One region of the Bradyrhizobium sp. AZCC 1719 genome, then DNA from elsewhere that is predicted to be linked to it. Evidence: predicted binding sites of a transcription regulator. Region 1 holds the regulator's gene; the other holds the start of a gene.

What was found. The regulator PhoB, encoded in region 1, activates phosphate uptake and scavenging genes when phosphate is short. The targets are predictions, from matches to a motif close to TGTCATNNANCTGTCAT.
Region 2: a site for PhoB is predicted at 4,811-4,827, ahead of phnC (phosphonate ABC transporter ATP-binding protein). Genes of this name have one in related genera too.

Annotation. Positions count from the first base shown of each region.
Region 1 is NZ_JAZHRU010000001.1:2,239,168-2,248,608, forward strand. It holds gene V1292_RS10590 (arsenate reductase (azurin) large subunit) at 1-132, shown strand, start outside; gene pstS (phosphate ABC transporter substrate-binding protein PstS) at 400-1,410, shown strand; partial or broken gene V1292_RS33840 (two-component sensor histidine kinase) at 1,486-1,625, shown strand; gene V1292_RS10600 (PstS family phosphate ABC transporter substrate-binding protein) at 1,780-2,805, shown strand; gene pstC (phosphate ABC transporter permease subunit PstC) at 2,882-3,790, shown strand; gene pstA (phosphate ABC transporter permease PstA) at 3,790-4,749, shown strand; gene pstB (phosphate ABC transporter ATP-binding protein PstB) at 4,856-5,623, shown strand; gene phoU (phosphate signaling complex protein PhoU) at 5,635-6,351, shown strand; gene phoB (phosphate regulon transcriptional regulator PhoB) at 6,425-7,129, shown strand; gene V1292_RS10630 (GcrA family cell cycle regulator) at 7,309-7,818, opposite strand; gene V1292_RS10635 (aspartate aminotransferase family protein) at 8,315-9,441, shown strand, end outside.
Region 2 is NZ_JAZHRU010000001.1:6,496,071-6,505,511, forward strand. It holds gene phnF (phosphonate metabolism transcriptional regulator PhnF) at 1-49, shown strand, start outside; gene phnE (phosphonate ABC transporter, permease protein PhnE) at 54-911, opposite strand; gene phnE (phosphonate ABC transporter, permease protein PhnE) at 911-1,795, opposite strand; gene phnD (phosphonate ABC transporter substrate-binding protein) at 1,894-2,832, opposite strand; gene phnD (phosphonate ABC transporter substrate-binding protein) at 2,893-3,828, opposite strand; gene phnC (phosphonate ABC transporter ATP-binding protein) at 3,892-4,707, opposite strand; gene V1292_RS30725 (DapH/DapD/GlmU-related protein) at 4,896-5,561, shown strand; gene V1292_RS30730 (alpha-D-ribose 1-methylphosphonate 5-triphosphate diphosphatase) at 5,558-6,751, shown strand; gene V1292_RS30735 (DUF1045 domain-containing protein) at 6,772-7,461, shown strand; gene V1292_RS30740 (tripartite tricarboxylate transporter permease) at 7,576-9,075, opposite strand; gene V1292_RS30745 (tripartite tricarboxylate transporter TctB family protein) at 9,103-9,441, opposite strand, start outside.

The sequences.
Region 1 (9,441 bases):
GTGGTATCGGACGGCGTGAACGAATTCATCATCCCCAATTACAAGCAGACATGGGGAAGCATTCGCAAGCTCGCCGACGCGCCGGAAGGCGTCAAGCATCTCAGCTTTAAGTCGCTCGACTACACGGCCTAGAATTTCGATGTTGATTCCGAGATCAAAGCACGGTCGCTAACAGGGTAGCGACCGTGAGTATCCAGACTGCGTCCTAACCAGACGAAGCGGTGCTCCTGCAAGCCTGTTGCTCCGAGATGAGCACCTGGGAGGCCGGGAACAAATTTGCCTGTTTCCCCAGGCGAACCGCCCTTGCGCTTTTGCAATCCAAAGTAAAATCCAGGTCGGACGCCCTAAACGGGATCAGCGCGCGGGTCCGGTGCTTCGTTCGCCAGATGGAGATCCAACATGACTTTCGTCGGGACAATCGTCGCTGCCGGCTTGGTCGCCGCGTCGACGTCGGCCTTTGCGGCCGATATCACCGGCGCGGGCGCCACCTTCCCGTTCCCGCTCTATTCGAAGTGGGCCGACGCCTACAAGAAGGAGACCGGCAACGGCCTGAACTACCAGTCGATCGGCTCCGGTGCCGGCATCAAGCAGATCGTGGCCAAGACGGTGACGTTCGGCGCGAGCGACATGCCGCTCGAGCCGGAGCAGCTTGAAAAGTATGGCATGATCCAGTGGCCGCAGGCCATGGGCGCCTTGGTGCCCGTCGTCAATCTTGAAGGCATCGAGCCGGGTGAACTGGTGTTCTCGGGCGAGCTGCTCGGCGACATCTATCTCGGCAAGGTCAGGAAGTGGGACGATCCCGCGATCACCAAGCTCAATCCGAAACTGAAACTGCCGAGCGAGGCCATCACCGTGGTACGCCGCTCCGACGGATCGGGCACGACCTTCATCTGGACCGACTATCTCTCCAAGACGAATGCCGAATGGAAGGCCAAAGCCGGCTCCGGCACTGCCGTGGAATGGCCGACCGGCGTCGGCGCCAAGGGCAACGAAGGTGTTGCCGGCAACGTCAGCCAGACCAAGAACTCGATCGGCTACGTCGAGTACGCCTACGCCAAGCAGAACAAGCTGACGCATGGCGCGGTCATCAACAAGGCCGGCAAGACGGTGCGACCGACCATTGCGGCGTTCCAGGCTGCAGCATCGAATGCTGACTGGGCCGGTGCCAAGAACTACTACGTGATCCTGACCGACCAGCCGGGTGAGGCGTCGTGGCCGATCACGGGTGCGACCTTCATCCTGATGCACAGGGAACCCGCGAACAAGGCGGCTTCAGCCGAAGCCATCAAGTTCTTCAAATGGGCGTTCGAGAAGGGCGCCAAGATGGCTGAGGAACTCGACTACATCCCGATGCCGGATTCGGTCGTCAGGCTGATCGAGAAGACCTGGTCGGCCGGCATCAAGAGCTGAGCAACCCACGCTCATTTCCCAATGTGCAATGGCACATTGGGAGGGCGTAAAACGAGCCAGGTGGCCTGCGCGATCTCGCGAGGACACGGGGAACCGGGCTCGGTTTTATCTCTGATGAAACATATTCTTAACCGTTATCGCGGCCGGCTTTTGATTGAAGCGTGCCTAAAAACGGGGCGACTTTTACCGCCTGTTTTCCCCCATACCAAGATCCCGACAGCGCATTAAACCTCAGCGATTTCAATCGCTTGGTACTGTCATCCAACTGTCATCTAACCTTCGTAAAAGCTCTATCGACCGCTCCTAAACGGGGCGGCGTGAGCGCGATCGGGCGCATTCCGGCGCTTCGCTCACCAGATGGAGACCACCATGAAATTTTTCAAAACACTCGGTGCTACCGGCCCGATCGCTACATCGCTGGTAGCCCTGGCTTGCGCGTCGAGCCTGTCCACGTCAGCGTCCGCCCAGACCAAGACCATCACCATTGACGGTTCGAGCACCGTGTTCCCGGTTTCCGAAGCAGTCGCCGAGGAGTTCCAGAAACAGAAGAAGAACGAGGTGCGCGTGACCGTCGGTATTTCCGGTACCGGTGGTGGGTTCAAGAAATTCTGCCGTGGCGAAACCGATATTTCCAACGGATCGCGGCCGATCCTGCGCCAGGAAATGGACGAGTGCGCCAAGAATGGCGTCAAGTTCATTGAAATGCCGATCGCCTTTGATGCGCTCACTGTGGCGGTCAGCCCAAAGAACAAGACCCTCGAATGCGTCAAGGTTGCCGAGCTGAAGAAGATGTGGGAACCCGCCGCCCAGGGCAAGGTCATGAACTTCAGCGACGTCAATCCGGCATGGCCGAACAAGAAGATGACGCTGTTCGGCGCGGGCGCCGATTCCGGCACCTTCGACTATTTCACCGAAGCCGTGAACGGCAAGGCCAAGGCTACCCGCGCCGACTTCACCGCCAGCGAAGACGATAACGTTCTGGTAACGGGCATCGAGCGTGACGAGAATGCGCTCGGCTACATCCCGTTCGCCTATTACGAGCCGCACAAGGACAAGCTGAAGGCGCTGGGTATTGATGAAGGCAAGGGCAAGGGCTGCGTGAAGCCGTCGCTCGAAGCGGTTACCGCCGGCACCTACAATCCGCTCGCGCGTCCGCTCTTCATCTATGTCAGCACTAAGGCCGCCGATAAGCCCGAGGTGAAGGACTATGTCGAGTTCCTGATGACCAAGGGCCCGGCGCTGGTGAAGGAAGTGAAGTATCTGCCGCTTCCGCCCGCCGCCTATGCGACGGCTCACAAGCATTTCAAGGAAGGTCGGGTAGGCACCGTGTTCGGGGGTGTTCCCGAAGTTGGTGTCTCGATCGATGACCTGATGAAGCGTGACGCGAAGACCTGATCGAACGCAGTGAGCACTAAGCCGGAGAAGCAATGGCTTCTCCGGCGCCGTCTGATACGAGCTGGTGGGGGATATTATGGCGTCAGCGTTAACTGTCGGGGAGCGCCGCAGGCAACGATTGCGCGAGCGGGCGATTGAATTCGTTCTTCTTGCCGCTGCCGCGTCCTCAGTCTTTGTGACGCTCTCTATCGTCGGCGTCCTCATCTTTGAATCGATAGGCTTCTTCAGGTCTGTACCGATCACGGAGTTCCTGTTCGGGACGGTATGGACGCCGCTGTTCGCAAATCCTCGATACGGTATTCTTCCTCTTCTTGGCGGCACGCTTTTGAGCACCGTGGTTGCGCTGCTATTCGTTGCGCCAATCGGGCTCATAACGGCCATCTATCTGAGTGAATTCGCGTCACCCAGAACCCGTGAAATCATCAAGCCGATCCTGGAGCTGCTGAGCGGCGTGCCGACGGTGGTGTATGGCTTTTTTGCCCTCTTGTTCATGACGCCGTTTCTGCAGACCTTTGTGCCGGACTTGCCGGGCTTCAACATCTTGAGTGCGGGCATTGTCATCGGCATCATGATCATCCCGTACGTCGCTTCGCTGTCGGAAGACGCCATGCGCGCTGTTCCGAACAACCTTCGCGACGGTTCGCTGGCGATGGGAGCGACGAGGCTGGAGACCGCCGTCAAGGTCGTGCTTCCTGCTGCGACCTCGGGCGTGGCGGCCGCCTTTATTCTCGGGATCTCGCGTGCCGTCGGCGAAACGATGATCGTCGCGATCGCTGCCGGGCAGCAACCAAATCTCACGATCGATCCGCGCGAGCCCGCCGCGACAATCACAGCGTATATCGTTCAAGTCGCCCTTGGTGACCTGCCGCACGGCAGCCTCGCCTATCAGACGATTTTTGCGACCGGGCTGGCGCTCCTGCTGCTCACCCTCGTCTTCAACATCGCCGGCTTCTGGCTCCGCCACAAATTCCGTGAGGTCTACTGATGTCCATTGCATCGACCATGACCGACGAAACGGTGCCGAGCCAGGCAGTCGACAACGAGTTTATCGATCGCCTCAAGCGTCGCCGGAGGAACGAAATAATATTCATTTGTTTCGGACTCGCGGCGACATCCATCGGATTGATTGCTCTGGCGGCGCTGATGGTCGACCTGGCGGTTTCCGGCTATCCGCGGCTGACGGCTGAATTCTTCACCAATTTTCCGTCCCGGCGCGCCGGCCAGGCAGGAATCCTGTCAGCTTGGGTCGGATCGCTTCTGGTGATTTCGGTTACTGCCTTTATCGGCGTTCCTCTCGGTGTGGCCGCAGGCATCTATCTCGAAGAGTATGCACCCAAAAACATCTGGACAAACATCATCGAAATCAACGTCAGCAATCTTGCGGGCGTTCCGTCCATTGTTTTCGGCCTTCTGGCACTTGGACTCTTCGTCTATGGCTTCGGCACGGGACGCAGCATATTTACGGCGGGCCTCACACTGGCTTTGCTGATCCTGCCCATCATCATCGTTGCCACCCGTGAATCGATCCGGGCCGTGCCATGGAGCTTGCGCGAGGCGGCGTACGGGATTGGTGCAACGAAGTGGCAAGTCACCCAGGATCACGTCTTGCCGGCGGCAATTCCGGGCGTCCTGACCGGCGTCATCATCGGTATTTCGCGCGCGCTCGGCGAGACCGCGCCGCTGGTCACTATCGGCGCTCTTTCATTCATCGCGTTCTTGCCGCCGGCCCCGATCAACGGTGAGTTTCCCTTCGTATCATTTGCCTGGTTGTTCGAAGGCTTCACCGTCCTGCCGATTCAGGCGTTCAATTGGGTGTCGCGTCCGGGCGCTGATTTCCATTCAAACGCGGCCGCCGCGGGCCTCGTTTTGATGGCGATCACGCTTATTTTGAATGGGGTCGCCATCTACTTCCGCTACCGGCTCCGAAAGAAACTGCAATGGTAAAACTCGATTGGCGCGCGCGTCCGGCAAATCCAGAGTTACGGAGTTTTCAATGAATACCCATAGCGCTTCAGCCATGTCGTCGGTGACGATTCCCGTATCCGGCGAAATGCCGGTGGGTCGGTCGAAAATCACCGCAAAGAACGTCAACGTTCATTATGGAGAGAAGCAGGCGCTCTTCGACGTTACGGTGAACATTCCGGAGAAATCCGTCACTTCGTTCATTGGCCCGTCGGGCTGCGGCAAATCGACGTTCTTGCGCTGCCTCAATCGAATGAACGATACTATCCTGACATGCCGCGTTACCGGCGACATCGAGATCGACAATACGAACATTTACGAGCGCGGGCTCGACGTGGTCCAGCTTCGTGCTCGCGTGGGCATGGTGTTCCAGAAACCCAACCCGTTTCCTAAATCAATCTACGATAATATTGCTTATGGACCTCGCATTCACGGGCTGGCGCGCAGTAAGAGCGACCTCGATCACATCGTTGAAACCAGTCTGAAGAGGGCGGGGCTTTTTGAGGAAGTGAAGGATCGGCTCCATGAAGCTGGCACCGGACTGTCGGGCGGCCAACAGCAGCGGTTGTGCATCGCTCGGGCCATTGCTGTCGGTCCGGAAGTCATTCTCATGGATGAGCCTTGCTCCGCGCTTGATCCGATCGCGACCGCTCGCATCGAGGAACTGATCGACGACCTGAAGGAAAACTTCACGATCATCATCGTCACTCACTCGATGCAGCAGGCCGCGCGCGTCTCGCAACGCACGGCGTTCTTTCATCTCGGCGTTCTGGTGGAAGAGGGTGTAACGCAGACGATCTTTACCAATCCGCGCGACAAGCGCACCCAGGACTACATCACGGGCCGGTTCGGCTAAGGAGAACAAGGATGGCGTCTGAACACACGGCCAAGGCATTCGACAGCGACCTCCAGGAATTGACTCGTCTGGTCGCCGAGATGGGCGGCCTGGCCGAGCGCATGATCACCGAATCCGTCGACGCGCTGGTCCGCCGCGACGTCGCGCTCGGCAAACGCGTCGTCGCCAACGACCTCGAGGTCGATCGTCTACAGCATCTGATCGAGGAGCGCGCGGTGCTGACCATCGCCCGCCGCCAGCCAATGGCGATCGATCTGCGCGAGATCGTCGGCGCGATGCGGGTTGCCACCGATCTGGAGCGGATCGGCGACCTCGCCAAGAACATGGGCAAGCGGGTCGCGGCGCTGGAGAACGATTTCCAGCCGCTGAAACTGATGCGCGGCCTCGAGCACATGACCGATCTGGTGCAGTCGCAGGTCAAGTCGGTGCTGGACGCCTATGCCGCGCACGATCTGCCGGCGGCGATGGCGGTGTGGAAGGGCGACGAGGAAGTCGACGCCATCTGCACCTCGCTGTTCCGCGAGCTCCTCACCTACATGATGGAGGATCCGCGCAACATCTCGTTCTGTATTCATTTGATGTTCTGCGCCAAGAATATCGAGCGGATCGGCGACCACGCCACCAACATCGCCGAAACCGTGTTCTACATGATCGAGGGACAGCAGATGCTCGACAAGCGCCCGAAGGGCGACATGACGACGTTTGCCACCACGGTGCCGAATACCTGACAAAGCGTTTTCAGGCGAAGTGGAGACCGGTTCGCGTGAAGATAACGCGTCAAACAGAAGAGGCTGATGCAAGATGAGCGCGCGCATAATGGTGGTCGAGGACGAGGAAGCGCTGACCACGTTGTTGCGCTACAACCTCGACGCCGAAGGTTATGATGTCGAAACCGTCGCCCGCGGCGACGATGCGGATACGCGGCTGAAGGAGCGCGTGCCCGATCTCGTCGTGCTCGACTGGATGCTGCCGGGGCTCTCCGGCATCGAGCTGTGCCGCCGCTTGAGGGCGCGCCCTGAAACCAAGCAATTGCCGATCATCATGCTGACCGCGCGCGGCGAGGAGAGCGAGCGGGTGCGCGGGCTTGCGACCGGCGCCGACGATTACATCGTCAAGCCGTTCTCGGTGCCGGAACTTTTGGCGCGGGTGAAGGGCCTGCTGCGCCGTGCGAGCCCCGAGCGGCTCGCCACCGTGCTGACCTATGGCGACATCGAACTCGACCGCGAAAAGCGCCGCGTCGCGCGCTCGGGCCGCCAGATCGATCTCGGTCCGACCGAGTATCGCCTGCTGGAATTTTTCCTCGAGCATCCCGGCCGCGTCTTCAGCCGCGAGCAGTTGCTCGACAGTGTCTGGGGCCGCGACATCTATATCGACGAGCGCACCGTCGACGTCCACATCGGCCGCCTGCGCAAACTGCTCAACCCCGGCCGCGAGCAGGATCCGATCCGCACCGTCCGCGGCGCCGGTTACGCGCTGGATGATCGGTTTGCGAAAGTGGAGCCGTAAGGTTTCGCTGTTATCTCGGCGCATTCGGCTGTCGTCCCCGCGAACGCGGGGACCCATAACCACCGATGCTGATTGTTGAGAAACGCTGGAGCTCCAGCGAAGCATAACCACGCACACCCGTGGTTATGGGTCCCTGCGTTCGCATGCGTTCGCAGGGACGACATCTGTGAGCGCGCCCCTTACCTCGTTTGCTTCGGCTGCTGCCTCCGCCGATCGGCGGCGGGCTGGTAGGCGATGCGCGAGTGGTGGGCGCAATAGGGCAGGCCGGTGAGCGCCTTGCCGCCGCAGAAGAAGAATTCCGGGCTCGAGGGATCGCCGACCGGCCAGTGGCAGGTGGCCTCGTTCAGTTCGAGCAGCGACAGCCGCTGGCTCATCGGCACGACGTTGTCGAAGGCGATCGGATCCGGCTCCATCTCGACTTCGAAGGCGTGTGCCAGCGCGGTGTTGCCGCGCGAGACCGGGCGCGACACCCGCATCATCGGCTGGGCGGGGCGTGCCTTGCGCTGCCGCGGGGCGGCCGAGGAGGGGCTCTTGGCACGGCCGGAAAGGCCCAGCCGGTGCACTTTGCCGATCACGGCGTTTCGCGTCACATTTCCGAGTTCCGCGGCGATCTGGCTCGCCGACAATCCGGCTTCCCAGAGCTTCTTAAGCTGTTCGACGCGATCGTCGGACCAGGTCAAAACGGTCATCGTAATCTTCCCTTCGCATCGCGCCGGCCAATCGGGGGCAGCGCCGGCGAGTCAATCGTCTCAAAAATCCCTGCGGTCAGAATCCCTTAGCCCTCGCCGGACGCGCTAACCGCGCCGAACGTTTACGCCTGCACAAAAAGGACTCTAAGGGATCAGAACTGCCGCACGAGATGTCGTACCCGACAGCCCAAACGCTACAATATGGCGTGACTCGGGCGCAAGAGTCCGGGCCCGAACGTCCACATGTTCTGACAATCTAGGCATTTCACTGCGTGTTTTCCACCACACCGCAATCTTACGGATTTCAGCATCTTGCACTGCAGGAAAGGCCGTTCCGTGCGTGTTGACAGCGCTCCCCACCCACATAGAATGCCTCTCACGTGCCGCCCTTAAGAGGCGGCACGTTTCGTTTTCGCAAGACCGGCTGTTGCCGCGTTCGCGCCAATGCACGCCCGCGGCAGGTCTCAAAGGCAGGTCTCAAACCTCAGTGATTGCCATGACCAATAGCGCCACGTCGCATCTGCTCCCCGTCTTCGCCAGGGTCGATCTCGGCTTCGAACGCGGCGAGGGCTGCTGGCTGACGGCCACCAATGGCGAGCGCTATTTGGACTTCACCTCGGGCGTCGCGGTGAATGCGCTCGGTCACTGCCATCCGCACCTGATCGCGGCGCTGCAGGAACAGTCGACGAAACTCTGGCACATGTCGAACCTGTTCAAGTCGCCGGATGGCGAGAAGCTCGCCGCGCGGCTCTGCGAGCAGAGCTTTGCCGACCTCGTGTTCTTCTGCAATTCCGGTGCGGAGGCGATGGAAGGCGTGATCAAGGTCGTGCGCCGCTATCAATTCTCCAAGGGCCATCCTGAACGCTATCGCCTCGTCACCTTCGAGGGCGCCTTCCACGGCCGCACCCTGGGCACGCTCGCAGCAACCGGCTCCGCCAAATATCTCGAAGGCTTTGGGCCGCCGATGGACGGTTTCGACCAGGTGCCGCATGGCGATCTCGAAGCGGTCAAGAAAGCGATCGGCCCGCAGACCGCGGGCATCCTGATCGAGCCGGTGCAGGGCGAGGGCGGCGTGCGCTCCGCGCCGCAGTCTTTCTTCAAGGCGCTGCGCCAGCTCTGCGACGAGAAGGGCCTGCTGCTCGCGTTCGACGAGGTGCAGACCGGCATGGGCCGCACCGGCGATCTGTTCGCCTATAAGCGCGTCGGCGTGACACCGGATGTGATGTCGCTGGCCAAAGCGTTGGGCGGCGGTTTCCCGATCGGCGCGGTGCTGGCGACGTCGGAAGCAGCAAGCGGCATGACGCCGGGCTCGCACGGCTCGACCTTCGGCGGCAATCCGCTGGCGATCGCAGCGGCGAATGCGGTGCTCGATGTGATGCTGAAGCCCGGCTTCTTCGATCACGTGCAGAAGATGTCGCTGCTGTTGAAACAGAAACTGGCCTCCGTCGTCGACCGCTATCCCGCCGTGCTGTCGGAAGTGCGCGGCGAGGGGCTTCTGGTCGGCGTCAAGGCCGTGGTGCCGTCGGGCGATCTCGTCAACGCGTTGCGCGACGAGAAATTGCTCACGGTGGGCGCCGGCGACAATGTGGTGCGGTTCCTGGCGCCGCTGATCGTCACCGAGGC
Region 2 (9,441 bases), 4.3 Mb from region 1:
CGCGCGCTTCGCCGCGGAGCGTGTCGAGTTTCTGGTAGAGAGCAGCTAACGAGTTACCCGACGGCGCGTCGCCCGATGATCGCGAAGCGGAGACGCGATGAAATGGCGTCAATGATCGCCACAGTGATCAGGATCATGATGATCAGAAAAGCAACGCGATCCCAGTTCTGCTGGCTGATCTCGTTGGAAAGATAAAGACCAATCCCGCCTGCCCCAACGATGCCGATCACCGTCGCGGAACGCGTATTTGACTCGAAGTAATAAAGCACCTGGCTCAGGATCACCGGAAGCACCTGAGGGACGATGCCAAATCGTATTTTATGAAGGCTCGACCCGCCGGCCGCGGTTATACCGTCGACGGGTTTGGTGTCAGCCGTTTCGATCGCCTCGGAGAACAGTTTGCCGAAGGTTCCGAGATCAGACATGGCGATCGCCAGGATCCCGGCAAAGGGACCGAGCCCCACCACGTTGATGAAGATGAGCGCCCAGATCAGCGTGTCGACTCCGCGGATCGTGTCGAGCGCACGACGTGAAAGAAAATGAATGATGCGTTGGCCGACGACATTCCGGGCCGCAACGAATGCCACGGGATAGGCAACAATCGCCGCCAGGAGGGTTCCCAGAAAGGCGATGGCAAGCGTTTCCGCCAGGCCCTTCAGATAGAGGTGAAGCAGGCTACCGGGGTTCGGCGGAAACATCAGGCCGACGATCACACCAAGGCGGCCGATCCCGGTCGCCAGCTTTTCGAACGAGAAGCCGAGCCATATCATGCCGAAGATAAACAGCCCGACGAGCGCAGCAACCACTGACAGGGTCTGCATTCGTTTCAGAAGCGATGGCCTGAAGATCTCCGGATAGGTCTGGACAAGGCGGGTCCGATCGGTCTCGGTGAGGCTCGAAAGGTTCGACATCACGCACGCCCTTCCATGCCAATGAGACGGAAGCGCAGACGCTCGGTCAAGAGATCGATTGCAAAAACGGTTACAATGATCATCAACAGGATCGCGCTGACATCGGAATAGTAGAATTGTCGAATCGAGCTCAGCAACTCCTTGCCAATACCGCCGGCGCCGACAAACCCCATGACAGAGGCCCCGCGCACGTTGATCTCGAAGCGCAACAGCGTATAGCTCACGAAATTCGACAACACCTGCGGCAGGACCGCGAAGCGAACCTGTTCAAACCAGTTCGCGCCTCCCGCCTTGACGCCGTCGATCGGGTTCATGTCGATATTCTCGACGACCTCGGCAAACTGCTTGCCTAGTGCGCCGACGGTATGGATCGCAATCGCCAGGACGCCTGGCACCGGGCCGAGGCCCAGCGCATACACAAACAGCAGCGCAAACACGATGTCGGGAACGGTTCGACAAAATTCAAGCGAGCGCCGCACCAGCGTCCGTGCGACCACGCTCTTGACGAGGTTGGCGCTAGCGAAAAAGCAAAGACAAAATCCGATTCCCGCACCGAGGAACGTGCCGACATAGGCGACCAGAAGCGTCTCGCCCAATAGCGCGAGCCAGCCGTCCCAGTTCCAGAACCACTCTGCGAGGTCAGTGGTGAGATTGGCGGGCCGCAGCTTCGGCAGAATATCGTAAAGGTAGCTCCAAAACCTTGGCAGCCCTTCCGCGAATTTGTGCAGATTGACCTCGCCACCCCAGGCGGCAAGCGCCGCACAGAGCGCGACCGCAATTGCAAGGAGCCAGGAGCGGCGGCGCTTCGCAGCCGTTGCCGCAGCATATTGCTGCAGGAGCACCGCGGCTCGTGGCTCCGAAATGCGATAAAGATGACTGCTCAACGAGCTAACTCTTCCGGGCGATGCGCCCTGAGGATGAAACGATTTTCGCGGATCGGTGGCGAACGCCTCCGATCCGCTACGAATACGATGGTTTCGAGCTATGAAGCCTTTTTCTTGCGCTGCTCATCAAGCCAAAGGTTCATCTTGACCGACTCTTCGTAGTCCTTGGCGGTCACCTCTACGAAACCCAAATCCTTGCCATCCGAAAGCTTTGCGAATGCATCCTTATCTTTCTGGGGCGCCTCGACGAACGCCTTGGCGATTGCCTTTTTCAAGTCTTCCGGCATGTCGGCAAGATATGCGAACGGTGAACCGGGCAAGAGCGGCGACTTCCATGCGATGCGGAAATCAGCCTTGGTCATCGGCGATCCGTCTGCTTTCTTCACCATGCCCTTGTTCAGCATACGGGTGAGGTTCGAATCGTCCTCCGAATTCCACCAGTTCACGGCGGCATCCACGGTGCCGGCGGCGAGTGCCAGCACTGCGTTTTCGTGACTTCCGGTCGTTTGCCCGACCTTGAAATACTTGTCGATCGGGAAGCCCTGCTGCGTCAGGAAGAAGTTGGGCGCCTTGAAACCGGACGTCGATTCGACATCGACGAAGCCCAGCGTCGTTCCTTTCAGATCCTCGATCGATTTGTACTTGCTGTCAGCACGGACATACATAACCGAATAGTAGCCGATCGAGCCATCGCTGTTCTTTGTCGTCACGAACGGCACGACCTTGCCGCCCGAGACGGTATTTGCGCGCGCATACGAGCCCGGCCCATAGAAGCCGATATGAATTTGCTTGTTCTTCTGCCCCTCGATCACCGCGGTGTAGTCGCTTGCCACGCGCAACGTAACCTTCACGCCCAACTCCTTCGAAAGGTAATTTGCGAAGGGCGTGTAACGTTCAAGCGTCCCGGTCGCGTTTTCTGCGGGAACCAGCGCCATCACCAGTTCGGGGTACTTCTCTTTCCACGACTGGGCGAAGGCGGGCGTTGCAACGATAGCCAGGCCGGACGCCAACAACAGCAATGCACGTCGGTTCAACATTTCTCTCTCCTCTGATTTTCTGAAATGGCCGCAAGCTGAAAGACGACGACCCGAACAAGATCAGTTTGTAGGTTTGCGTTTGCGTTGCTCATCAAGCCACAGGTTCATCTTGACCGACTCGACGTAGTCTTCCTTCGAAACGCGCGCAAAATTCTCAACCTTGCCGTCGGTCAATGCGTCGAAGGCAGCCTTGTTCTTTTTGGGCGCAGCCAGGAAGGCCTGAATGATCGCGGACTTGAGGTCCTCGGGCATGTCAGCAAGCAGCGCAAAGGGTGACCCCGGCAGCAGCGGTGATTTCCAGATGACGCGGAAATCGGCCTTCGTCATCGGCGTGCCGTCGGGCTTCTTGAGCATGCCCTTGGTGAGCATTCGGACCAGATTCGAGTCGTCCTCGCCGTTCCACCAGTTGGCCGCCGCGTCGACCGTTCCGTTCGCCAACGCGAAGATAGCGTTTTCGTGGCTGCCGGTTGGCTGAGCCAACTTGAAATGCTTTTCGATTGGGAAGCCCTGGTCGGCCAAAAAGAAAGTCGGAGCTTTGGAACCGGAAGTCGATTCGACATCGACCAGCCCCAACGTCCTTCCTTTGAGATCATCGATGGATTTGTATGGGCTGTCGGCGCGCACATAGATCACGGAGTAGTATCCAATCACGCCACCCGAACTGCGCAGGGTCGCGAACGGGACAACGTTGCCGCCAGATACGGTGTTGGCTCGCGCATAGGAGCCGGGCCCATACTGGCCGATATGGATTTGCCGGGTCTTCTGGCCCTCGATCACCGCCGTATAGTCGTTGGCGACACGCAACGTGACTTTCACGCCGAGTTCATCCGTTAGATACTCAGCAAAAGGTCCAACGCGCGCCAGGACCCCGGTTGCGTTCTCGGCCGGCACCAACGCCATCACCAATTCGGGATACTTCGCTTTCCATTCCTGCGCCGAAGCCACGGAAGCTATTGCGGCCAGCGCAGCGGCGAGAACAAACCGACGATTGAACATCATGAGCTGGTCCTATTACGAGTTCGAGGTCACATGGATCGACGGTCGAAACGGATGCCAGCTTCAGGCCGCAGCAGCGGTGCCGAGTTCCGGAACGGCTACTCCATCGGGCGCCGGCGCAGGCTCGATGCCCATGACGTCATTGGCTTCGAGGTCATAGAGCTCGCGCGCGATGCGGTCGGTCAACGTCTCCGGCGCGCCGTCGAACACCACCCGCCCGGCCGCCATGCCGATCAGGCGATCGCAATAGGTCCGCGCCAGGTCGAGCGAATGCAGGTTGCAGATCACGGTGATGCCGAAATGCTTGTTGATGCGCAGCAGCGCGTCCATCACGATCCGCGTGTTGCGGGGATCAAGCGAGGCGATCGGCTCATCGGCGAGAATGATGTCGGGCTCCTGCACCAGTGCGCGCGCGATCGCCACGCGCTGCTGCTGGCCGCCGGAAAGCTGGTCGGCACGCTGGGCGGCGATCGCCGCCATATCGAACTGCTCCAGTGCCGACATTGCCAGCGCCCTGTCTTCTTCGGGCCAAAGCTGGGTCAGCGAGCGCCAGGACGGAATTTCAGCCAGTCGCCCCATCAGTACATTGGTGAGGACATCGAGCCGGCCGACCAGATTGAACTGCTGGAAGATCATCGCGGAGCGCGCGCGCCATTGCCGCAAATCCTTGCCGCGCAGCGCGGTCACGTCGACGCCTTCGAACAGGATGCGTCCCTCGGAAGGCTCGGCGAGGCGGTTGATCATCCGCAGCAGCGTCGACTTGCCGGCGCCGGAGCGGCCGATCACGCCGACGAAGCTGCCGGGCTGGATCGAAAATGACGCATTGTCCACCGCGGCCTTGGTGCCAAACCGGCACGTCAAACCCTCTACCACCAGCATGCACTGCTCCAGAATTCCGATCGTGAAGCATCGCTAGCGGCTCGATCTTACAGTTGTGTGACACGAGTGCTGCGCTGCGGCGTTCGTCCACAGCAGCGGCTGGCGTCATGTGTCCGTCATGATCCTGTCATCAAGCGCATCGAAGACGAGCGGGTGCCCCTTTCCCCGATTGTTGATGGACGTTACCGATGGCCGGCAAGATGCTTTCCACTGAACCATTGGTCGACCCCACCGCGTCAGTGCGCGACTGCCAGCTTGGCGCCTACACCGAGGTCGGCGCCCGGACCATTCTGCTCGAAGTCACGATGGCCGATTATTCCTACGTCGTGAACGACTCGCAGATCACCTATACGACGATCGGGAAATTCTGTTCGATCGCGGCGATGACGCGCATCAACCCGGGCAATCATCCGATGCACCGGGCCTCGCAGGCGCATTTCACCTACCGCGCCTCCAGCTACTTTTCGGGCGAGAGCGACGATGCCGAGTTTTTTGCGTGGCGCCGCAAGCATCACGTCCATATCGGCCATGACGCCTGGATCGGCCACGGCGCGGTTATTCTGCCTGGCCGATCGATCGGCACCGGCGCGGTGGTCGCGGCCGGCGCCATCGTGACCAAGGATGTCCCCGCCTATACGAACGTTGCAGGCAATCCGGCACGGCCGATCAAGCGGCGTTTTCCGGAATCCATTGCCGGGCGGCTTGCGGAACTCGCGTGGTGGGATTGGGGCCATGAGACGCTGCGCCACGCCCTGCCCGATTTCCGCAAGCTCGATGTAGAGGGCTTTCTCGAAAAGTACGAAGCCGCCGCAGCAGCTACTCGCCGTCCATTCAACCAGAGTGCCGCATCGTGACCGAACTGTTCATCGAAGGTGGCCGGGCCCTGCTCGGCCACGAAATCGTCGAAACCTCATTGCGGATCGCTGGCCGCGAGATCGCAGCCGTAGGTGCGTACAGCAACCACAGCATCGGCGGCGTCAATGCCGATGGCCTCCTGGTATTGCCGGGCATTGTCGATCTGCATGGCGATGCCTTCGAGCGGCAGATGATGCCGCGCCCCGGGGTCGACTTCCCGATCGATGTGGCGCTTGTTGACAGCGACCGGCAGGCGATCAGCAACGGGATCACGACCGTCTACCATGCCACGACCTGGTCGTGGGAGCCCGGCCTGCGCAGCGCCGACAATGCCAGGCGCTTGCTGGAGGCGATCGAGCAGATGCGGCCGCAGCTCGCCGCCGACACTCGCTTCCACTTGCGTCACGAGACCTACAATCTCGACGCAGAAAGCGAAATCATCGACTGGCTGTCGGAAGGACGCGTCGACCTGTTCGCCTTCAACGACCATATGGACTCGACGGTCGCCAGCCTCGCCAAGCCGCAAAAGCGCAGCCGAATGGTCGAGCGCACAGGCCTCAGCAATGAGGCGTTCGATCGCCTGGTGGAACGTGTGGTCTCCCGCGGCCACGACGTGCCGGCTTCGATCGCCCGGCTGGCGCAGGCAGCGCGCGCGGCGGGTGTCCGGATGCTCTCGCATGACGACGAGAGCCCGGCGATGCGGCAGGCCTTTCGTGCGCAGGGCGTTGCAATCGCCGAATTTCCGGTCAACGAGGAAACCGCACGCGATGCTGCCGAGGCCGGTGACTTCATCGTGTTTGGCGCGCCCAATGTGGTGCGCGGCGGCAGCCATACCGGCTGGACCAGGGCCTCCGACATGATCGCCAAGGGCCTCTGTTCGGTGCTTGCGTCGGACTATTATTATCCGGCGCCGCTATTGGCGGCATTCCGGCTTGCGACCGACGCCGTTCTGCCGCTGGCCGCGGCATGGCAATTGATCTCAGCGGCACCGGCGCGCGCCGCCGGCCTCGCCGATCGCGGCACGCTCGCCGCGGGGCAGCGTGCCGACATCCTTCTCGTCGATGACACGGTGCCGCTGCGGCCGCGGGTAGTCGCAGTCATTGCCGCGGGGCATCTCGTACATCTGACGGAGGCGAACCGTCTCGTCCATTCGTCCACAGCACCACGCAAGGCGGTTGCAGCCGCGTGAAGCGGCCCTATTCTGGCGCAATGGCAAATTACCCCCGTTACGCAATCTATTATACCGCCACGCCCGGCGGCGCGCTCGACCGGTTCGGCGGCTCGCTGCTCGGCTACGACACCCAGAGCGGCGAAGACCTGCCCTTTCCGGACGGACTCCCATCGGACTGGCGCGAGCTGACGCGCGATCCGCGCAAATACGGCTTTCACGCCACGTTGAAGGCGCCGATGGCGCTGGCCGACGGCAAGGCCGAGGCGCAGCTTGCTGCGGCCTGCGAATTATTCGCCGATCTGGCCCGGCCAGTGCCCGTGATCCAACCGGTCGTCGATTCGATCAGCGGTTTCATTGCGGTCATTCCCGCCGAACCGTCGGCAGATCTCGACCTGCTTGCCGCCCAGGCGACCAGGGCATTCGATCCGTTCCGCGCTCCCCTCAGCCCGGAAGATCGCGCGCGGCGAAGTCCGGAGGCGCTGACGCCACGGCAGCGCGACTATCTCGACCGCTGGGGCTACCCTTACGTCTTCGAAGAATTTCGCTTCCACATGACGCTGACGGGACGGCTTCCCGCCGAACGGCGCGAGCCGGTTGTGGCAATGCTACGCAGCAGGTTTTCGACAACCGGCATCGGCCCGCTCGCGATCGACGCCATCGCGCTGTGCCGTCAGGACAATCCGAATTCGCACTTTCGGGTCATCGGTCGCTGGCAATTGCGCGACTAGAGCCCTTTCGGTTCTGATTGAATCAGAACCGGGCTCTAGATTCTTGTTTTGACGCGTTTTCTTGACGCGAACCGGTGTCCACTTCGCTGGAAAACGCTCTGACGCCCACACCGCTCATTCCGCCAGCGCCTCTTTCCGCGTTCTCAGAATTGCCGGCGAAAGCATTGCCAGCAACAAGGCGGCGACGACTGCGAGGATGACCGCGCTGATCGGCCGCGACAGAAAGACGGTGAAATCGCCGTCCGCGATCAACATCGCGCGCCGGAAGTTTTCCTCCAATTGCGGACCGAGCACGAGGCCGAGCAGGAGCGGCGCGGGCTCGACGCCGATCTTGATGAAGAAATAGCCGATCAAGGCGCAACCCATCATCAGCCAGACATTGAACAGGCTGTTGGCGATCCCGTAAGTGCCGATGCAGCAGAACAGCACGATGGCGGGAAACAGCAGGCGGTAGGGAATCTTCAGCATCGAGACCCACAGGCCAACGAGCGGCAGGTTGATGATCAGCAGCATCAGGTTGCCGACCCACATGCTGGCGATGACGCCCCAGACCAGCTTGGGCTGCTCGGTCATGATCTGCGGGCCGGGCTGGATGCCCTGCATCATCAGCGCGCCGATCATCAGCGCCATCAGGGCGTTGGCGGGAATGCCGAGCGTCAGCAGCGGAATGAAGCTGGTCTGGGCGCCGGCATTGTTGGCGGCCTCCGGACCGGCAACGCCCTCGATGGCGCCCTTGCCGAAGCGCGAGGGATCGCGGGCGAGCTTCTTCTCCAGCGCGTAGGAGGAGAACGGCGGAAGCGCGGCACCGCCGCCGGGCAACACCCCCAGCACAGAGCCCAGCGCCGTGCCGCGCACCACGGCCGGAAAAGCCGCCCGCAAATCCTGCCAGCTCGGGATAAGGCTGCGGATCGACTGGCTGACGACGCGGCGCTCGGCGGGTCTCTCCAGATTGGCGATGATTTCACCCAGCCCGAACAGGCCCATCGCGATCGGCACGAAATCAAGACCATCCGATAGAGCGGCGATGCCGAAGGTCATGCGCGCGACGCCCGAGGAGACATCGATCCCGACGAGGCCGAGCAACAGCCCCAGCAGCACCATTGCCAGCGATTTGGCGACCGAGCCATGCGCGAGCACGACCGCGGCAATCAGGCCGAGCACGAGGAGACTGAAATATTCAACCGCGGTGAATTTGAGCGCCAGCACCGACAACGGCACGCTGAGTACCGCGATCACGATCGTCGCCATCGTGCCGGCAAAGAACGAGGCAATCGCGGCAATGGCGAGCGCGGTTCCGGCCCTGCCCTGCTTGGCCATCTCGTGACCGTCGATACAGGTGACGACCGACGACGTCTCGCCCGGCACATTGACCAGGATGGCGGTGGTCGAACCGCCATATTGCGCGCCGTAAAAGATGCCAGCCAGCATGATCATGGCGCTCGCAGGCGACAGACCGAAGGTGAAGGGCAACAGCAACGCCACCGTTGGAATCGGACCGATGCCGGGCAGCACGCCGATCGCGGTCCCGATGACCACGCCGATCAGGCAGAAAATCAAATTGTTGAGTTGAAGGGCCGTCGAAAGCCCCATCAGCAGATTGTCAAAGAGTTCCATATGCGTCTGCCTGCGAAGCGTGCCGCCCTAGCGGGGCCAGATCGGGATCGGCAAGCCCAGCAACTTGACGAACAGAAGAACGGCGGCGCCCGAAAGCACGATGGCAAACGCCACGGTCTCGACAAGCCGGCCTTCTCGCGTGGCGAAGCTGGCGAGCATCACGGCGGCGACGGAGGCGACCGCGAGGCCCAACCGCTCCGCCGTCAGCGCGAAGACGCCGACAGAAGCCAGAATCGCCAGGAGCGGCCGCAACTGAACGGGTGCGATGCCGCGACCCGCGCGCCAGAGCCCACGCCCAGTAAAGAAGACGCCGAACGCCATCAGCGCGAGTGCGACGACGCGGGGCATGTAGCCGGGCCCCATATC